2 regions of the Brevibacterium sp. UCMA 11752 genome follow, and region 2 is predicted to be linked to the other one. Evidence: riboswitches for the same ligand, from Rfam matches in the RefSeq annotation. Region 2 holds a riboswitch; the other holds the start of a gene.
The links. Region 2 has a riboswitch for thiamine pyrophosphate ahead of thiM (hydroxyethylthiazole kinase). Riboswitches for the same ligand answer to the same signal wherever they lie in the genome.
Positions count from the first base shown of each region.

Region 1: it holds a riboswitch for thiamine pyrophosphate, as region 2 does, so the genes downstream of both, thiO (glycine oxidase ThiO) here and thiM (hydroxyethylthiazole kinase) in region 2, are expected to answer to the same signal.

Region 1 is NZ_JACBOS010000003.1:3,229,796-3,234,006, reverse strand. It holds gene HU144_RS14495 (thiazole synthase) at 1-530, opposite strand, end outside; gene thiS (sulfur carrier protein ThiS) at 532-780, opposite strand; gene thiO (glycine oxidase ThiO) at 777-1,964, opposite strand; TPP riboswitch at 1,954-2,057, opposite strand; gene thiE (thiamine phosphate synthase) at 2,081-2,761, shown strand; gene HU144_RS14475 (ketopantoate reductase family protein) at 2,798-3,769, shown strand; gene HU144_RS14470 (histone deacetylase) at 3,723-4,211, opposite strand, start outside.
Region 2 is NZ_JACBOS010000003.1:1,911,378-1,915,588, reverse strand. It holds gene thiD (bifunctional hydroxymethylpyrimidine kinase/phosphomethylpyrimidine kinase) at 1-249, opposite strand, end outside; gene thiE (thiamine phosphate synthase) at 246-1,016, opposite strand; gene thiM (hydroxyethylthiazole kinase) at 1,013-1,909, opposite strand; TPP riboswitch at 1,897-2,000, opposite strand; gene HU144_RS08535 (sugar ABC transporter permease) at 2,236-3,447, opposite strand; gene HU144_RS08530 (ATP-binding cassette domain-containing protein) at 3,444-4,211, opposite strand, start outside.

The DNA of each region.
Region 1 (4,211 bases), 1.3 Mb from region 2:
GGCACCTGGGCGCGGCTGACGATCGTCTCGATGTTGTGCGGGTTGAGGATACCCAGCCCGCTGCCGATCGGAGCACCGGCAGGCATGACCACAGCAACCCCGGCATCCTCGAGCCTCTTGGCCAGGGCCGGATCGTCGTTCGTGTAGGCGAAGACCGTGAAGCCGTCGAGCACGAGCTCCTCCGCGGCCCGGAACAGCTCCACCGGATCGGGCAGCAAGGTCTCTTCATCGGCGATGACCTCGAGCTTGACCCAGTTCGTCTCGAGAGCTTCCCTGGCCAATCGGGCAGTCAGCACAGCATCCCTGGCCGTGTAGCATCCAGCCGTATTGGGCAGGATGCGGATACCCAGACGCTGCAGCAGGGCGAACACCGAGTCCTGGGCAGTGCCGTCGTAGCGGCGCAGTGCTACGGTCGTGAGTTCTGTGCCCGATGCTTCCAGCGCCTGTTCGAGGATGCTCAGCGAACTTGCGCCGCCGGTGCCCATGACGAGCCGGGAGTTCAGAGTCACTTCGTCGACGTTCCAGGTCATATCAGCCTCCCTGCACTGCGGTGACGATGTCGACGCTGTGGCCCTCGGCCAGGGTGAAGCCCGACCACTGTCCGCGCCTGATGACCTCACCGTCGACGGCGAGCGCGATGCCCAGGCGACTGCCGTCGACGGGGGTGCCGTCGGTGCCGATCTCCTTGTCGACGATGCCGGAGATGAGGTCCTTGGCTGTGGTGGGACCGGCGAGTGCGTGGCGCTCGCCGTTGAGCGTGATGGTGATGGTGTCGGTCACGGATGACTCCCTGCTGGTTGCTGAATCGAAACGGTGTGCTGCTGAGCGTCCTGTGTGTCCGCCGGTGGGTGCTCTGAATCGAAGCGTTCCGGTCCCACTGCTTCCAGTGACCCCGATGGCGCCCATGAGGTGTCGGCTCTGGTGGCAAGGTCGGCGGTGAGGCCTGCACCCAGCGGGGCGAGGAGAATGCCGTGCCGGAAGAAGCCGGTGGACACCACACAGCCGGGATCGATGCGTCCGATGATCGGCACGTCATCGGGTGAGCCCGGTCTGGCGCGGGTGGTGATGTCGGTGATCTCGCAGTCGAGGATGGCCGGGACGAGGCGCTCTGCATCACGAAGCAGCTGGTGGACTCCGCCGGCGTTGGTTCCCGACCGGCCGTCCTCACGGCTCGTGGCCCCGAGGACGAGTTCGCCATCGGGACGAGGCACGATGTAGACGGGCCGAGCATTGACCAGACCGCGGATCGTGCGCGTCAGCAGTGGGGCCAGGGCCTTCGGCGCCCGGAGTCTGATCACCTCACCCCATACTTGGCGCAGAGGCAGCGTCGGTACCCCCACGATGTCATTGCACGAAGCGCCAGCGGCGACGATGACCTGATCAGCAGTTAACCTCGTCCCATTGTCGAGCTCGACGCCCACAGTGCGCCCTGCTGCCTTGAGCAGACCCGTGACGCAGGCCCGGACGATGTCATCACCGAGGACGGCTGTCAGTGCACCGGTGACTCGACGGGGATCGATCGAATGATCTCCGGGGATCGTGACGGCTCCGCACACCCCGGGTGCCAGGGACGGTTCCAGGTCACGGGCCCGGGAGCCCGCGATGAGGGAGACGTCGAAACCGGCAGAGGACTGCAGGTTCATGAGCTCACGCAGGGAGGCGAGGTCGGCCCGGTCACCGGCACACACGAGGGTCTCGGTGCTCGAGTGTCCCAGGTCATGGCCCGAGGCGGCAGTCAGCTCGGCGGCGAAGTCCGGGTAGAGGTCCGCCGAGGCACGCATGAGCGGATACAGGGGCGACTGCCCCCACACCACCTCGGCGGCCGGGGCCAGCATTCCCGCCGCCGCATGGGAGGCACCCATGGCAGGGGCAGGATCGACGATAGTGACGCGCACGCCGCGTCGGCGCAGATTCCAGGCGGTGGACAAGCCGATGATTCCAGCTCCCACAACGATGACGTGCACGTGCTGCTCCCTCCGGCGGCATGATCCGCATCAGGTTGAACGGTCGGCACAAAGCCCTCTCAGCCCCTTTATGAGGCTCCCGCGAACTCCTCTACTCTAGGAGCATGGCCGCAGATATGACAATGGACGCCGCACTCCAAGACACGGATACAGCCACAGACAGGGGCACACGTCTTGACCGGCTGCGCACGGCTAGGCTCTATGTCTGCACCGATTCCCGCAGCGTGCAGGGCGATCTCCCAGAGTTCCTCGATGCCGCCTACGCCGGTGGCGTCGACATCATCCAGCTGCGCGACAAGGGCCTCGAAGCCCGGGCCGAGATCGAAGCACTCGAGGTGCTCAGGGACGCAGCCCACCGGCACCAGAAGCTCTTCTCCGTCAACGACCGCGCGGATGTGGCCCTCCTCGTCGGCGCCGATGTCTTCCACGTCGGCCAGGGCGACCTCACCAGCGAACAGGCCCGCGCGGTCCTCGGCCCGGATGTGATCCTGGGCCGCTCGACCCATTCCATTGCCCAGGCCGATGCCGCCGAGGCGGATCCCGAGATCGATTATTTCTGCTTGGGTCCCGTGTGGGAGACCCCTACCAAACCCGGCAGACCAGCCATCGGCACCGACCCCCTGCGCGCGCTCGCCTCCAGCGCGTCCAAGCCCTGGTTCGCGATCGGCGGGATCTCGGCCGTCGAGCGCCTCACGGAGGTAAGAGCCGCCGGTGCGCAGCGCATCGTCGTCGTCCGTGCGGTGACCGCAGCAGAGGACCCCGCGGCCGCGGCTGCGGAACTCAAACAGGCATTGTGACAGCGCGCGGCGCAACAGCAAAGGAATCTATCTGACATGGGAGAGCACACAGTGAAGATACTCATCGCCGGAGCCGGCGCGACCGGCGGGGCGTTCGGCACCCGCCTGTTCGAAGCAGATCGCGATGTCACGTTCCTCGTCCGCGAGGCACGAGCGCAGACGATGCGTGCCAACGGCCTGCGATTCGTCGCCCCCGGTGAGGACCGGACGAATCACATCCCCGTCCTCACCGCCGCCGACCTCGCCCAGGCTGATCCGGCAGCTGCCGACTCCGCCGCTGCCGATCGCCAGGATTCGACTCCCTTCGACCTCGTGATCGTCGCGGTCAAGGCCAACGGCTTGGAATCGATCATCGACGACATCAGACCCGCAGTGGGGGAGCAGACCCTGATCATTCCGTTCCTCAACGGCATGGCTCAGATCGAGCGATTGGTCGAGGAATTCCCCGGCCAGGTTCTGGGCGGTCTGGTCAAGATCGTCGGAACGATCAAGGACGGAGCCATCCACCAGATGACCGACCTGGCTATCATGACCATCGGCGACCTCGACGGGGGAGTCGTCCCCGATCCCATCGTCGAGGCTCTTGACGTTCCCGGCTACAGACTGCAGATCCTTGAGAACATCACGGACGCCCTGTGGGAGAAGTGGATCTTCATCGCCGCGGCAGGAGTCGTCACCTGCCTGTTCCGGGCCCCGGTCGGAGCGATCATGGCGGCTGGCGGACAATCGCACATCGTGGGAATCGTCGACGAGCTCGAAGCCGTTGCGAGCGCCGGGGGACACCCGGTCTCGGCCGAGGTCAGGGACATGACTCTGGCCATGCTCACCGCCGAGGGCTCGTCATTCACCTCATCGCTCTATCGCGATGTGACCTCGGGTCTGCCCAGCGAAACCGAGCACATCCTCGGCCACCTCGCGCGAACAGCCGCTGACCTCGGTGTGCAGACACCCCTGCTCGACCTCACACTTGTGCAGCTGCGGGCGGGGGAGTCGCTGCGACAGAGTTGAGCGTCGAAACTGAACCGACGGTCGAGACAGAACTGACCTCTTCGACGCCGAGGCGCAGCATCGTCAGGTACGGTTCACCGGGGATGGTGTGGGTGACTGCATCCGATCCGTGCGGAGCTGTGAACGTCACCATCGGGATCGAATCTGCGCGGTCGAGAACCAGAAGGGTCTCGTATCCGCCTGGCCCCACCGAGTGGGCGGAGCCGACGGGAAGTTCGCAGGCCAGTGTCTCCAGCGGGTTGTCCGATGAAGGCGGCCGGTTCATCTCCTGATCGGCGACATCGGCGAACTGCTGGGCCGTGATGAGATATGCCTTGGCCGGTGTGGGGCCTGGTACGTGATGGTCATAGAAGGCCATTCCTCCGCCGCCCCACACGGTGGAGGTGCCGGCGAAGTAGATGGATCCGGGAAGTTCGATGCCTATCTCTGCCAGCGGCGGAGC
Region 2 (4,211 bases):
GAGCATCCCCGATTTCGTGGCGTCGACGGGCATATCGTCCAGGACGCTGTCGAGCTGATCCGAGACGAAGTCATCATCGATTCCGTAGACCCGAGAGACGCCGTGCGTATTCTGCGCGACCAGAGCCGTGATGGCCGTGGTGCCCAGCACTCCGCGGGCGGTGAAGGTTTTGAGGTCGGCGTGGATGCCGGCTCCCCCGCTGGGGTCGGTGCCGGCGATGGACAGTGCGATGGGTGGACGCGTGGTCATCGCGCTGCCTCCGCACGTCCGTCGCCGAATTGTGCGAGCAGTTCCTCGGCTGCAGCACGCGGATCCTCGGCGCGGCAGATCGCCGAGACCACACAGATCCCGACAAGTCCCCGGCCGCGCAGTTCGGCGGCACGAGCAGTGCTGATTCCTCCGATGGCGACCGCCGGAAGTTCTGCTTCGCTCACCAGCTCGCCGAGGCGGTCCGGCCCGATCCCATCGGGTGCATCGGTCTTCGTCGTGGTGTCGTAGACAGGCCCGATTCCGACGAGGTCGACAACGCCGGAGTCCCGGGCGGCTGCGAATTCGCTGCTGTTGGCCGCCGACAGGCCGATGAGCGGTTCGGGGCCGATGAGTTCGCGCACCTGTTCGACCGGAGTATCCGACTGTCCGACGTGAATGTGGACGTGCGAACCTTCGGCAAGGAGGCGCTGGGCGACGGCGACGCGGTCGTTGAGGACGATGGGCACACTGCGTTCCGCGCCTGCCGAAGCGGAGTCGAGGCTCGTACTGTCGGCCACCGCGCTGTCGACTGCGGCGATGACCTCGCAGGTCAGCGTGTAGAACGCATCGTCGTCGATGTCCTTGTCCCGGACCTGCACGATCCCCACTCCCCCGGCCACAGCTTCGCGGACGGTATCGGCGACGCTGCGTCCGGCTTCTCGGCACTGGGCCGAGTCCGTGACGAGGTAGAGCCGAGTATCGATTCCGGCCAGGCGTGCGTCGATACCGGCCAGGCGGGAATTCACCTCGGGAATCGAGGGGCTCATGACTGTGCTCCGTCGACCGCGTCGGCCCCGACCGCGTCGGCCCCGACGGCGCCTGCTGCGACTGTGCCTGCTGCGACTGTGCCTGCTTCGACCTGGATCCTTGCCAGCTCCTCGCCCGTTACCGTGTGCAGCACGTCAAGGAAGTTCACGGAGAAGCTGCCGGGTCCGCGTACTCCCTCAGCGGCAGCTTCACCAGCAACCTTGAAGTGAGCGTGGGCGGCGACGACGGCCTCGAACCTCGCCGAGGCGGTCGTTGCGCCCACGAGATAGGCAGCGGTGACTGCGCCGAGTGAGCAGCCGGTGCCGATGACCAGTGGCATATAGGAGTGACCCCCGTCGAGGCGGACGACACGATCGGCACCGTCGATGTGAGCGACGATCGCGTCCCTTGGTCCGGAGACGGCAACGATGGCACCCGTGGACCGGGCCAGTGCGGCCGCGGCGGGAATCACCGCATCAACTTCGTCAGTGGAATCCACACCTCGCCCGCCCAAACCCATGCCGGCCAGGGCTGCGATCTCGGAGGCGTTTCCGCGGATGGCTGTGGGTGAAGAGTTCGCCGCGCGGCGGATTCGCGTGGTGCGGAAGTCGACGGCTCCGATGCTCACCGGGTCCAGCACCCATGGCTTGGAGTCTTCGTTGGCTGCGTCGATGGCGGCGTCGGCGGCGAGGAACTGCTGGTTCGTGGCGGTGCCGAAGTTGACCAGCAGTCCACTGGCGATGCGGGTGAACTGTGCGGCATCGGCATCGTGGTCGAGCATCGCCGGAGCGGCGCCGATGGCCAGGAGCACGTTGGCACTGAATTGCTGCACGACGGTGTTCGTGATGCATTGGATCAGTGGATTGTTCGCACGCAGTCGTGTATTGGCAGAACGCAGGTCGAAGTCAACCATGACGATCCCTTCGCTAGTATGGCCCAGATCAGGTTCGATGGGTGTTCTCTCAGCCTCACGCGAACGGCGTCAGGCACCCCATGTCATTGCCCACGACTGTATCAGCTCAGTCCCAGCACCGCCGATGCCGGCGCCCGAGAAGGGCTGATGCAGCGGCCCCGGGACTGCCGAGCTGGAACCTCAGCCCCACCTCGGCGAGGAACAGGTTTCATTGAGAGCAGAGCTGAGCGTCGAGAGCAGACTCCAGGGAGTGCGCTCTCGAGGCTCAGCTCTGCTCTCGACGTTTCGCTACCGCATCGAGCGGGGCTATCTGCGTCTCTCGGCAGCTAACCGCGTCCGACGTAGCGTTGTCCGCGGCGGCTCAGGGCGTCGATGACGACGGCCGTGAGCAGGACGAGCGCGGTGATGATCTGCTGGGCATCGGAGTTGAAGCCGATGAGATACAGACCGTTGTTGATGGCACCGACGACCAGGGCACCGAGCACGGCGGCCCAGGCTGTGCCGCGACCGCCGAACAGCGAGGTGCCGCCGATGACCGCGGCGGCGATCGCGTTGAGCAGGTCCTGCGTGCTCACCAGCGTCGATCCCGCGTTTGTCGTCACACCGGTCTTGATGAAGCCGAACAATGCTGCCAGAACACCGGCGGCCATGAATACGCTGATGCGCACCCAGGTGACCCTGATACCTGCGCGCCTGGCGGCTTCGACCTTGCCGCCGACAGCGTAGATCGAACGCCCGTACTTGGTCTTGCGCAGCACCAGGTCGATTCCGATCGCGATGACGATCATGAGGAAGAACGGCATCGCCAGTCCGAAGTCCTGATTGACCAGGATGAGAAAGCCGAAGACGATGGCTGCCAGCAGCACGATGCGCACAATCACCGAGGTCCAGCTCGGGCTGTCGAGTCCCTCGTTGTGACGGCGCAGCTTCGAGTAGATGATCCCGGCACCGAAGCCGATGACTGCAACTGCTCCGAACACGTAGGCCCAGATGGCTGGGAAGTAGAAGCTGGCAAAGTCGAAGGCGAAGGTATCGGCCATCGACAGGTTCTTCTGCACTCCCAAGGTCGTCAGAGTCAGTCCGGTGAACGCCAGCAGACCGGCCAGTGTGACCACGAAGGCCGGGATGCCGACCACCGCGAAGAACCACCCCTGGATCGCTCCGACGACGAGGCCCAACACCAGCATGATGACCAGCGCGATCAGGGGCGGGACCCCTTGTCTGACCACCAGCACACCCAGTAGTGAGGCAGAGAGTCCACCCAGCTGAGCCAACGACAGGTCGATCTCACCGAGGAGCAGGATGAGGTTGATGCCCAGCGCCAGGATCGCCAAGAACGCGACCTGTGTGGAGAGATTGACCAAGTTGGCCGGTGAGATGAACTTGCTGTTCGCCGACTGGAAGACGACGACGATGACGATGAGCGCCAGTATCACTGGGAATGAGCCGAGCTGGCCCTCCTTGACTCGACGAACGAATGTCGCAAGGAACCCCTCGCTCGAAATGCGTTCGTCGGTGATGAACGAGTTGCGGGTCATCGACGCTCACCCCTCCGGGTCGCTCTCTGAGTCACGACGTTGTCGTTGGCTCCCGTGATCGCGGCGACCAGCACGTCCGTGCGCTCGTCACCTGGGAAGTCACCGGCATCCTTGCCCAAACGCAGAACATGGACACGGTCGCACACGGCCTGGACATCGGCCATGTTGTGGCTGACCAGCAGCACTCCGAGGTCACGTTCACGCAGCCGCTCGATGAGGTTGAGCACCTCGGCGGTCTGCGCAACGCCGAGGGCCGCGGTCGGCTCGTCCAACATCACGATCGAGGGTTCGCCGAGGAGGGACCTGGCAATCGCGACCGTCTGACGTTGACCGCCGGAGAGAGCCGCGATCGGCACCCTGACACTGGGGATCTTCGCCGACAGGCTGCGCAGCAGCTCCCACGACCTTGCTTCCATGGTGACCTCGTCGAGAACACCGCCGCGGGTCTTCTCGTGGCCGAGGAACAGGTTGGCCACGACGTCGAGGTTCTCGCAGAGGGAGAGGTCCTGGAAGACTGTGGCGACTCCCGCCTTCTGTGCGTCCTTCGGCGCTGCGAATTTCTGGGATCGTCCGCCCAGAATGATCTCACCTTCGTCGGCTCCGTGGACTCCGGCGATGACCTTGACCAGGGTGGACTTGCCGGCGCCGTTGTCGCCGACGAGGCCGACGACTTCACCGCGGCCGATGGTCAGGTTGATATCGGTCAGAGCTTGGACTGCGCCGAATCGTTTGTTGATTCCGCGCAGCTCGAGGACTGGTTCGGC